Leucothrix mucor DSM 2157: one gene and its partner. The protein of the gene in region 1 interacts with the protein of each later gene in a pairwise test. Links are inferred from orthologs where the notes say so. Each region holds a gene or a part of one and is shown on either strand. Other genes may lie near its edges.

What was found.
Region 2: the proteins of secB (region 1) and LEUMU_RS0112460 interact in binary tests that used the Escherichia coli proteins (3 or more experiments, as listed by UniProt). The link is inferred for Leucothrix mucor DSM 2157 from one-to-one orthologs.

The regions. Positions count from the first base shown.
Region 1 is NZ_ATTE01000001.1:490,182-498,873, reverse strand. The notes cover bases 2,757-5,744. They hold secB (protein-export chaperone SecB), read left to right. Parts: upstream 2,757-3,998; coding sequence 3,999-4,490; downstream 4,491-5,744. Other genes in these bases: LEUMU_RS0102135 (YgaP family membrane protein), read left to right, coding at 5,610-5,744; LEUMU_RS0102140 (NAD(P)H-dependent glycerol-3-phosphate dehydrogenase), read left to right, coding at 4,490-5,497; grxC (glutaredoxin 3), read left to right, coding at 3,723-3,986; LEUMU_RS0102155 (rhodanese-like domain-containing protein), read left to right, coding at 3,281-3,706; LEUMU_RS24250 (ArsR/SmtB family transcription factor), read left to right, coding at 2,796-3,143. Outside these bases: LEUMU_RS0102170 (S41 family peptidase), read right to left, coding at 1-1,212; LEUMU_RS0102165 (murein hydrolase activator EnvC family protein), read right to left, coding at 1,391-2,647; more of LEUMU_RS0102135, read left to right, coding at 5,745-5,810; purL (phosphoribosylformylglycinamidine synthase), read right to left, coding at 5,868-8,692. UniProt on the Escherichia coli protein: One of the proteins required for the normal export of some preproteins out of the cell cytoplasm. It is a molecular chaperone that binds to a subset of precursor proteins, maintaining them in a translocation-competent state.
Region 2 is NZ_ATTE01000001.1:2,756,669-2,759,408, reverse strand. It holds LEUMU_RS0112460 (response regulator transcription factor), read right to left. Parts: upstream 1,853-2,740; coding sequence 1,148-1,852; downstream 1-1,147. Other genes in the region: phbB (acetoacetyl-CoA reductase), read right to left, coding at 2,043-2,740; LEUMU_RS28060 (HAMP domain-containing sensor histidine kinase), read right to left, coding at 1-1,151. UniProt on the Escherichia coli protein: Response regulator member of the two-component regulatory system CpxA/CpxR which responds to envelope stress response by activating expression of downstream genes including cpxP, degP, dsbA and ppiA.

The DNA.
Region 1 (8,692 bases):
CTTCTCTTCTTCGCCGGTTGGATTAGATAAGTGACCCGCTAAATCCGCTTCAGATAACGGCTGGAACTCTTCTTCCGTCTTATCCTTACCATTAGTCAGCTTCAGTGGCTCTACTTTAATATCCGGCTCAATACCCGTCGCCTGAATCGAGCGACCTGCAGGCGTGAAGTAACGCGCAGTAGTCAACTTAACCGCTGAGCTTTGATCCAATGGCAATACCGTTTGCACAGAGCCTTTACCGAAGGTCTTCACACCGACGACCAAAGCACGCTTATGATCTTGCAACGCCCCTGCGACGATCTCAGAAGCCGACGCAGAACCTTGGTTCACTAACACAACCAATGGCGCGCCATCTAATATATCACCGGCTTCAGCGTCGTAGCGCATTACTGCGTCTTCAACACGGCCTTCGGTGTAAACAATCTTGCCAGACTCAAGGAACAGATCACTCACCCCAACAGCGCCGTTTAACACGCCACCTGGGTTGTTTCGTAAATCCAGAACCAAACCTTTCAGCTCGCCACCATTCTCTTCAACCAGTTTGGCAATACCTTCGGCAACACCCTTAGTGGTTTTAGACTGGAAGCTTGAAATTCGTAAGTAACCAAAGCCATCTTCCAGCATGCGCTGCTTGACGCTTTTTACTTTAATAATGTCGCGCACAACTTTAATCGTGAACGGCTTATCTTTGCCTTCGCGAACAATCATTAGATTGATCGGCTCGCCAGGCTTACCGCGCATGATTTTAACCGCATCGCTTAAGGTCAAACCTTTAACCGGCTTATCATCAAGGCGAATAATCAAGTCACCCGCTTGGATGCCTGCTTTTTCTGCTGGCGTATCATCGATTGGTGAGATGACTTTCACAAAGCCATTTTCCATTCCCACTTCGATACCTAAGCCACCAAACTCACCGGAGGTTCCAACCTGCAATTCAGTGAATGCATCTTCATCAAGGTAGGCGGAATGAGGATCAAGTCCGGTTAACATACCGCTGATTGCATCACTCATCAGCTTCTTGTCATCGACTTCTTCGACGTAGTCACGCTTAATCCGCATGAATACTTCAGTAAATTTTCTTAACTGCTCAAGAGGAACTGCTGTGGAGTTATCTTTGAACGCGAATACGTTCAAACTAGCTGTACTTACCCCGCCAACTACTGCGCCAATTAGCAGGCCTGTAGTTAGTTTTTTATTGATCTTGAATTGCATATATTCTCCAGTGGAAACATCCGCTAATGCATGATGGATGTTTGAATCTCGCTCGTTATTATTGTCAAGCTCGTTGCGACTCACCGAGTTTAAGCATTTAGCTGGAACTTTGCACTTCGTTTATTCAGAAAAGCACGGAAAAATTCCTAACAAAAATAACTTTGCGACACATAAGGTTTTATTTACACCATCTGGAAGGGTTTTTAGTCGTTGCCCCTTTGCGGATTTCAAAGTACAAAGCATTTTCGCTATGCTCTCCGGAATTCCCCACTGCGCCAATCACATCCCCGCCCTTAACAATATCGCCGGTTTTGCGATACACCGCACGATTATAAGCGTAGAGAGTACGGTAACTATTATCGTGCTGCAAAATAACCACATAGCCATAACCCCGAAGCGGGCCAGCGTATTCCACTTTCCCGCGTGCAACAGCGTGTACTCGCTGTCCGCCCGGTGCTTTAATCAACACCCCTTTCCAAGTTTGCTTGTCGTTTCGCTTACTACCGTACTTTTTATACAAAGTACCCTGCACCGGCCAAGGCAAGCGTCCCCGCAGGGAAGAAAAGGGTCGATTGGCAACAAATTTCAAATCAGCCACCGGTGGTGCAGGTTTGGGAGCTGGCTTTGCGGCAACCGTTTGCCTAGGCTGAGCTGCTGAGCTTGAAGCCTGACTCTTAGCCGCTGCGGCTGCCTTATTTGCAGCTATTCGCGCCTCTTCCTTACGAGCCTTAGCTTGCTGCTCTCTAACCAATTTTTCAAATACTGCTTGCAGTGCTGCTTCCTGCTTTTTCAGGTTTGCCAAGTCCTTACTTTTATCAACGACTTCTGATTTAGCACGCCCCAGTGCCACCTCATTTTTTCTCAGCTCAGCACTTAACTGCTTTTTATCCTGCGCTAAACTTGTCTGCAGCTGCTTCAAATCTTGACGATCCTTAGTAATCGAGGCTTCTAGCGCTTCGGCTTCTTTCAGTGTTTTTCGCACTCTTTCAATCCGCTTAACCCGACTGCGATTAAGGTATTCAAAGTATTTAGTGGTGCGGCTGATGTCTGAAGGGTCATCTTCTTTAAGTAACAGGCGTAAATGAGATTCTTCGCCCGAGCTGTACATCGCTAACAGCTGCTTAGCCAAAGCCTCTTTTTCATCTTTGATGCGTACTGACAAATCCTGTTTTTTCTTATTCGACTCGATCAGCTGCTGAGTAATGCGTGAAATGCTTTGCTCAGTTTCATACTCTTTGCGTGACAGACGATTGATTTCAGCTTGGTTCTTACTCAATTCTTTCTGTAACGAGGAGGAATAAGCTTTAGCTTTATTTAAACTGCTACTCGCCTTTGAAATTTCATTCTTGATTTTTTGTTGCTGGGTTTCTGCATAAGCAGACGACAAACTGAGTCCGCAGCACAGCGCGCTGAGGATAAATAGACGATAGATCAAAGCAGTTACCTGAAAAATAATTTTTCTAATCGCTTTAGCTTATAACTTTAGCTGTTTGATATTCAAGTGACTTTACATATAAACTACATTAAAGTATCAGCTTATACTAATTAACTAAACACCCTGACAATGAGCAGAGTAATCACACATGACTAGCGGAACTTTAAGCACCAGCAACGCCCCCGCCTTTAACAGCAAAGACCTACTTAGTCGCGAACAAGACATTGAACAAGCATCCCGCTCTCTGAAAGCCATTTCCCACCCACTACGCCTGAAAATTTTGTGCGTACTAGGTACCAATGAAGTCAATGTTCAAGACATCGTCGAGTCGGTTGGCACCTCGCAAAGCAATATTTCTCAACACTTAGCCATCCTGCGCGACAAAGGGGTACTCGGATCACGCAAGGAAGCGAATAAAGTCTTCTATCGCGTTGCTGATTCGCGCACCTTAAAATTGATTGAAATGATGCAAGAAGTGTTCTGCAAGCCTCGCTAGCCAGCTAAATTCCTCTTAAAATTACCACCTAATTATAAATCTCTGACAGTTTTGTACGATAAGCTTTGCGTGAGACTTTACCAAGCGCCGCGCAAACGGTATCTTAACGCCCTGTCAATTCATCACATGGTTATAAAATGCAAGAATATATCGAATTTGCCCGCGCAAACCCTTTATTGTTTCTGGGTTTTTTTGCGGTACTCGCGCTGATTATCTGGACAGAATACGGTCGTATGACACGTAAATATCAGGTGGTACCCGTCAATACCGCGGTTAAACTGATGAATGATGATAAAACATTGGTTCTGGATGTCCGTGAAGATCGCGAAATTCAGGATGGTATGATTAAAGGCGCTAAGCACATTCCACTGGGTAACTTAAGCACCCGACTGAATGAGCTGGAAAAATACAAAAACTCTCCAGTGCTAGTGTATTGCCGCACTGGAAACCGTTCAGGTGGCGCATGTCAAACACTGACTAAAGCCGGTTTCGCGAATGTTAATAATATGAGCGGCGGCATTGTTGCCTGGGAAACAGCCGGCTTACCATTGGCTAAACGATAAACTCAGGACTAAAGTTATGAGCGCAAAAGTCGTTATGTACAGCACCCGTTTCTGCCCTTATTGCATGCGAGCACGTCGCTTGCTGAGCAGTAAAGGCGTAGAATTTGAAGACATCGACGTGGGCGCCGATGCAGCACTGTGGAAAACAATGGCCTCGCTAAGCGGCCGTGACACAGTGCCACAAATTTTTATCAATGATCAGTCTGTCGGTGGCTTCGATGACATCGCACATTTAGACCGTCTTGGTAAGCTTGATCCACTATTAGAATCCAAACAATAACAGGGAATTATCATGGCAGAAGAACAAGCCGCCGCTACTACGACAGAAACAGCTGAACCACAGTTTGTTATTGAACGCATTTATTTGAAAGATGTGTCGTTTGAAGCGCCAAACAGCCCGGCTATTTTCACCAAAGAGTGGGAGCCAAACACTAACCTGCAGTTAAACACGCAGGTAACACCGCTGTCTGAAGGTCATTACGAAGTCGAGTTGATGCTCACCATTACCGTTAAGAGTAATGATGAAACAGCATTCTTGGTCGAAGTGACTCAAGCGGGTGTATTCAAAATCACTGGCTACCCTGCTGATCAGCTGAACCATTTATTGGCCAGCTACTGCCCAGGCAACCTGTTCCCATATGCGCGTGAAGCGATTGCTAGCCTGATCTCTAAAGGTAGCTTCCCTGAGATGCACCTGTCACCGATTAACTTCGATGCCTTGTATGCTCAGCGTATGGCAGAAGAAGCAACCGCTAAAGAAAACGGCGGTGTAGCTCAGGCCTAATGTCATTACGACCTGACAGCTTTTCAGTGTACGGAGCGGGCTCCTGGGGAACCGCTCTGGCACTGCAATTAGCCAGAAATGGCCTTGAGGTTTATCTCTGGGGTCATCGGGCGGAACGTCTCGCTCACTACGAACAACAGCGGGAAAATACCGACTATCTTCCCAATATCCCCTTCCCCGATACACTTCATTGTCACAGCGACCTCAACACTTTAGCTCAACACAGCTTATATCAACTGATTGTGGTACCAAGCCATGGCTTTCGGCAACTGCTGGAGCAGCTCGCGCCACTGTTAACGGCTGAGCATAAAGTACTGTGGGCAACTAAAGGTTTAGAGCTTACCAGTGGCAAGCTATTGCATGAACTGGTGGAAGAAATACTACCGCAAGTCACCCAATACGGACTAGTTTCGGGGCCAACCTTTGCCGCCGAAGTAGCTCGCAGCCTACCAACGGCTATGACTGTTGCCGCCAGTAGTGACCAACTAGGCAAGCAAGTCACAGCTGCTTTTCAGTCTGAAAATTACCGTGTGTATACCAGTCGCGATATTGTCGGGGTAGAGCTCGGCGGTGCCGTTAAAAATGTACTGGCAATTGCCGCAGGTATTGCGGATGGCTTAGGCTTTGGTGCCAATGCCCGCACTGCGATCATTACGCGTGGACTAGCTGAAATACTTCGCTTAGGCCAAGCGCTAGGCGCAAATGCTGAAACCCTGATGGGCCTCTCAGGCATGGGGGATTTAATCCTAACCTGTACAGATAACCAATCACGCAATCGCCAATTAGGGCTTGCTTTAGGCGCTGGAAAAACATTGGATGAGGCAATCAAGTCCATTGGCCAAGCGGTAGAAGGTGCCAAAACATCCCAAAGCATTCACCTGTTAGCGCAGCGCGCCAATGTTGAAATGCCGATCTGCGATGCTGTGCATCAAGTTTTGTATAAAGGGCTCTCACCACAAGAAGCCGTACGTAGTTTAATCAGCCGTAAACCAAAGCCTGAGTTCTAGTCATCCCGCAATCCGCTTCACGCAATCCCCGATTTGTGATACAAGATACCTGACCTTATTTCGAAGCCTTCGGGCTTAATGATGGAAAACGATTCACCAAGGAGACTTTGTCATGCTAGACAATCTGAATATGAGTGACGCAGTAAGACTGACATCCGGAGCGCTAATTTTACTGTCAGCAATCCTGACAATGATCAGTTCCGGCTTTATCTGGTTGATGGTATTAGTGGGCGCATTAGTAATGCAGTCAGCCTTTACTGGATTCTGCCCAATTACTATGGTTTTCAAGAAGTTGAATCTATTTACTGACTAGTATAAAAAAAGCCGGTTGATCAATCACGATCAACCGGCTTGCTCACCTTCGGCTCTATCAGCCTACCCAGCGACGCGCATTGCGGAACATCCGCAGCCACGCTCCATCTTCATCCCAATCATCCGGATGCCATGAGTTCGTCACTGTGCGGAATACTCGCTCAGGATGCGGCATCATAATCGTCACACGACCATCTTCACTACATAGACCGGTAATGCCATCCACTGAGCCGTTCGGGTTCTCGGGATAGTGCTCAGTTGGCTGACCTGCTGCATCAACATAACGCAAGCTGACACGCTGATCAGAGATCAAACCTGATGGGGAAACGCCTGCATCAAAGACTGCACGCCCTTCACCATGCGCCACGGCAATCGGCATCTTAGAGCCAACCATATCCTTAAACAGAATGGATGGAGACTCCATCACCTCAACCATCGCTAAGCGTGCTTCAAACTGCTCAGAATAGTTGCGGTAGAATGATGGCCAATGCGATGCGCCCGGAATCATATGCTTCAATTGAGACAGCATCTGACAACCGTTACATACGCCTAATGCAAAAGTATCCTCACGTGCAAAGAACTCACTGAAGGTCGCACTGGCTTGCTCATTGAACAAAATAGTCTTTGCCCAACCGCCACCAGCACCTAGCACGTCACCGTAAGAGAAGCCGCCACAAGCTACTAAGCCTTTGAACTCACTCAGCGATACACGACCACTCAAAATATCCGTCATGTGTACATCGACACTGCGGAAACCGGCACGGTCAAACGCCGCTGCCATTTCAATCTGGCCGTTTACACCCTGCTCGCGCAGAATCGCCACCGATGGGCGCTCGCCACTCTTGATATAAGGCGCGGCAATATCTTCATCAAGGTCGTAGCTAAGCTCAGCAAACAAGCCTGTATTCGCAGGATCAGCGATTTGCTCCAGCTCTTGATCAGCGCATTCTGTATTATCACGCAGTGACTGCATCTGGTAGCTCACATCGCTCCAGAACGTCTGCAAGGTGGTACGGCTTTCGCGGTAGATCGAAGCCTTTGCCCAGCTAAACTCAACCGCATCGTCATCTGTTAAGCAACCAATAACATGCGTGTGTTTGCCAAGATCAGCTTCACGGAACGCAGCCAACACTTCTTCAGTATCTTCATGCTTAACCTGAATAACGGCACCCAGCTCTTCATTGAACAGCGCTTCGATTGGTGAAGTCGCCAGATCATCCAGTACAACATTGATACCGGTGCGGCCTGCGAATGCCATCTCGCATAAAGTGGCCAGCAAACCACCATCTGAACGGTCGTGATATGCCAATAACAAACCTTCTTCATTCAGTCGCTGAATCGTCTCAAAGAAACAAATCATTTGATGTGTGTCTTTAAAGTCAGGTGCGTGTTTTCCAACCTGAGAATAAACCTGCGCCAATGCAGAAGCTGCCAAACGGTTTTCGCGCTTACCCAGGTCAATTACGATCAGGTCAGTATCACCCTTATCGGTACGTAACTGTGGCGTTAGAGTATTGCGTACATCCTGAACCACACCAAAGCCCGTCACGATTAATGACAATGGTGAGGTCATTTCGCGAGACTCGTCGCCCTGTTGCCATACTGTCTTCATCGATAGCGAATCTTTACCCACTGGAATACAAATGCCCAGTTGCGGACAAATCTCTTCACCAACCGCTTTTACGGTATCGAACAATGCGGCATCTTCGCCGTCATGACCTGCAGCAGCCATCCAGTTAGCGGATAACACGATATCGGATAACTTGCCGATATTCGCGGCGGCCAAGTTAGTTAGTGCCTCACCGATCGCCATACGGCCCGATGCAGCAGGATTAACCAATGCCAGCGGTGTACGCTCACCGATTGCCATCGCTTCACCGGTGTAGCCTTTGTAATCTGTCACAGTGACCGCCACATCAGCAACCGGTACTTGCCAAGGACCCACCATCTGATCGCGGTTCACCATACCGGTGATGCTGCGATCGCCAATGGTAATCAGGAAGGATTTTGAAGCGACAGTTGGCAAGCGCAATACCCGCTCAATCGCTTCACTCAATACAATGCCATCCAGCTCAAGCTCTGGCTTGCTGAAGGTTTTATGATGCACATTGCGCAGCATTTTAGGCGGCTTACCCAACAGCACATTCATTGGCATATCGACAGGGTTATTGTCGAACTGCGCATCTTGTACTAACAAGTGGCGATCTTCAGTGGCAGTTCCAACCACGGCATATACCGCGCGCTCACGCTCACAAATCGCTTCAAACTCGGCTAAACGCTCTTCAGAAATCGCTAGCACATAGCGCTCTTGAGCCTCGTTACACCAAATTTCCATTGGTGCCATGCCAGATTCCGCATTGGGTACTGCGCGTAGCTCGAAACGTCCACCTCGCCCGGCATCATTGATGATTTCCGGAATCGCATTGGAAATACCACCAGCACCCACGTCGTGAATCGACAGGATTGGGCTGTCTTGGCCTAACGCCACACAGCGATCGATCACTTCCTGACAACGACGCTCCATCTCAGGATTGCCACGTTGTACCGAAGCAAAGTCCAGACTTTCAGCACTGGTACCGCTGGCCATGGATGAGGCTGCACCACCACCCAAACCAATCAACATTGCAGGCCCACCTAGCACCACAATCGGCGTGCCTTCTGGTAGATCTTTTTTCTTAATATTGTCAGGGCGAATATTACCCAAACCACCTGCCAGCATAATGGGCTTATGGTAGCCGCGAAGCTCCTGACCTTTCGGGCCCGGTACTTCGGCTTCAAAAGTACGGAAGTAGCCGCACAAATTCGGACGTCCGAATTCATTGTTAAATGCCGCCGCGCCAATTGGCCCATCCAGCATAATATTCAACGCAGAATCAATCCGCT
Region 2 (2,740 bases), 2.3 Mb from region 1 along the record:
TCAAGGCCAGAAGCATTGGCATTTGCCGAAATGGTGACTGCACTACCATCTTCCGTGTAGTACATGGCATTGCGCACAATGTTATCCAGTGCACTGCGTAAGTTCTCATAGTCCGCCTGAATGGTTGGCAACGCGCCAAGGTTTACAACTACTTGCTTGTCGGTATTTTGATACTCATAACGTGCATCTTGTGCCACGTCATCAATCAGCTCATCCAACTCTAGCGGCTCAAAGTTTAATTCCGGTGTATTGTTCAAACGTGTCAGGCGCAGAATGATTTCAATGAGGCCATCGAGTCGTTGAGTTTCCTGATCAATCCGTTGCAGCTCAGTACTGCTGCCGGTTTTCTGCTCGGCCAAGGTGCTGGCGACCTGAATACGCGCCAGTGGAGAGCGTAATTCATGTGACACATCGCGCAATAACTGGTGCTGGCTTTTCAGGGTGTCATCCAAACGGGAAGCCATGCGGTTAAAGTCACGACCGAGTTCACCGATCGCATCTTTTCTCTCAGCTACTGATGGGTCTACTCGGGCTGATAAATCTTTCAGGCCAAAGGACTGCGTGGTGCGGCGTAAACTGCGAATGGGTGAGGTAATAAACAAACTAATCAAGGAGCTACCAATCAGCATGGCCAAGACAAACGCGGCAATCGGCGCATATAAGCGCTTCCAAGGCGCTTGTGGCATCAGGCTGTGATCTTTATGGACGCTGCGAATCAGTACGTAATAAATTTTACTATCGTCAGTGACGACTTCACGGGTGAATTGCGAACCAATGCGCCTGGGGCGTTTTCGTTCTTCGCCGGTTTTTTCTTTTCTTTCGCCACGACTCCAGCGCTCGTCACCCAATACTAGCGGACGGGGTTGGCTGTTTAAATAACGGCGCAAGTTTGGCATCGTAAATAGCACGGTGCGGTTTTCATCAATCAGTGCGACAGACGTACCATGGTCGCCCAGCTTTTTAGCATAGTCGGCGATTGTACCCTGCTGATACTCCTTCATCACGCGGTCGGCGAGAATCTGCGGCGCTTGGCGTGGTGAAATAATCAGCTCTTCTTTTTCCAGCCATTGCACCAGAAAGTAAGCGCTCAGCATGATGAGCAGATTGGTGATTATCAGCAGTCCGGCAATTTTTAAAAATAAACGGGTCATGTGGCGTCGCGCTTCACGTTAAGGAGGTAGCCGGAGCCACGAATGGTTTGAATGCTCAGCTTCTCTGATGGGCTAAGCTTGCGACGCAAATTACTGATATGCACATCAATGCTGCGATCGTAAGCACCCAGCTTACGGCCCAGCACAGTTTCAGAAATAGTCTGTTTAGTGATCAATTCATCCGGTGCTTGCATCAGCAATTGCAGAATGTCGAACTCGGTTTGAGTCAGTACCAGCACTTCACCTAGCAGCGTCGCTTGGCGGTTGTGCTGATTAAGATTCAAATCACCGATTTCCATTTGATCGCTTTGGGCGCTGCTTTTCTTTTCTGTACCGGCGGCGCGACGCAGAATAGCTTTAATGCGAGCAAGCAACTCACGTGGATTGCAAGGCTTTGGCATATAGTCATCCGCACCCAACTCCAGACCCAAAATCCGGTCAATATCATCGCCACGGGCAGTGAGCATAATCACCGGCGTCTCGATGCCATTTTGGCGAACCGCTTTCAGGACTTCCAGCCCATCCATGCGTGGCATCATGATGTCTAGGATGATCATGTCTTTAGGGGTTTTGGTTGCTTCCAGAGCGTCTGCTCCGTTGTGTACCAAGGTAATTTTAAAGCCTTCGCCTTGAAGATACTCGGTGAGCAGTTCTGCCAGCACCGTATCGTCATCGGCCAGTAAGATATGAGCTTGTGTCATGGGGTCATATTCCGTCATTGTGGCGCAATTCAAAGCGATGCGCGTTTGATAAAATAGTAGCGCAGAGTGAAGTCGTGATGGGGAGTTTTTACGAATCTTTACAGGCGGCTAAGCACAGGGGAGAAACAAAAATGCCAATGATCAGAACAATCATTGGCACAGATCTTACGTGTTGTACAAAGGCTAAACCTTAGTACATTTGCTGACCACCGTTGATATCCAACGTCGCGCCAGTGATAAAGCCGGCTTCGTCTTCGATCAGGAACATTACACCACGTGCAATATCATCCGGATCACCTAAACGACCAACTGGAATCGTGCGAACGATCTTATCTAATACTTCCTGAGGTACTTTACGCACCATGTCAGTCAGTACGTAACCTGGGGCAATCGCATTAACAGTAATGTTCTTACCAGCACCTTCCAGTGCCAAGGCTTTAGTAAATCCGTGGATACCGGATTTTGCAGCGGCATAGTTAACCTGACCATATTGACCAGCACGGCCATTAACCGATCCAACGTTAACGATACGGCCGAAACCGCGATCACGCATGCCGTCGATTACTGAACGACACATGTTGAAGCAAGATGACAGGTTTGTCTGGATAACTTCATTCCAGCGATCAAATGTCATTTTGTGCATGGTGCCATCGCGTGTAATACCAGCATTGTTTACTAGTACGTCAACAGCGCCACATTCGGCTTCGATCTTCTCGATGCCTGCTTTACAGGCTTCAAAATCAGCAACGTCAAACTTATAAACCGGAATACCATTCGCTTCTGAAAATGCATTCGCTGCCTCATCATTTCCGGCATAGGTGGCGACTACATCATATCCTGACTTTTTCAATCTCAAACAAATAGCTTCTCCGATCCCGCGTGTGCCAC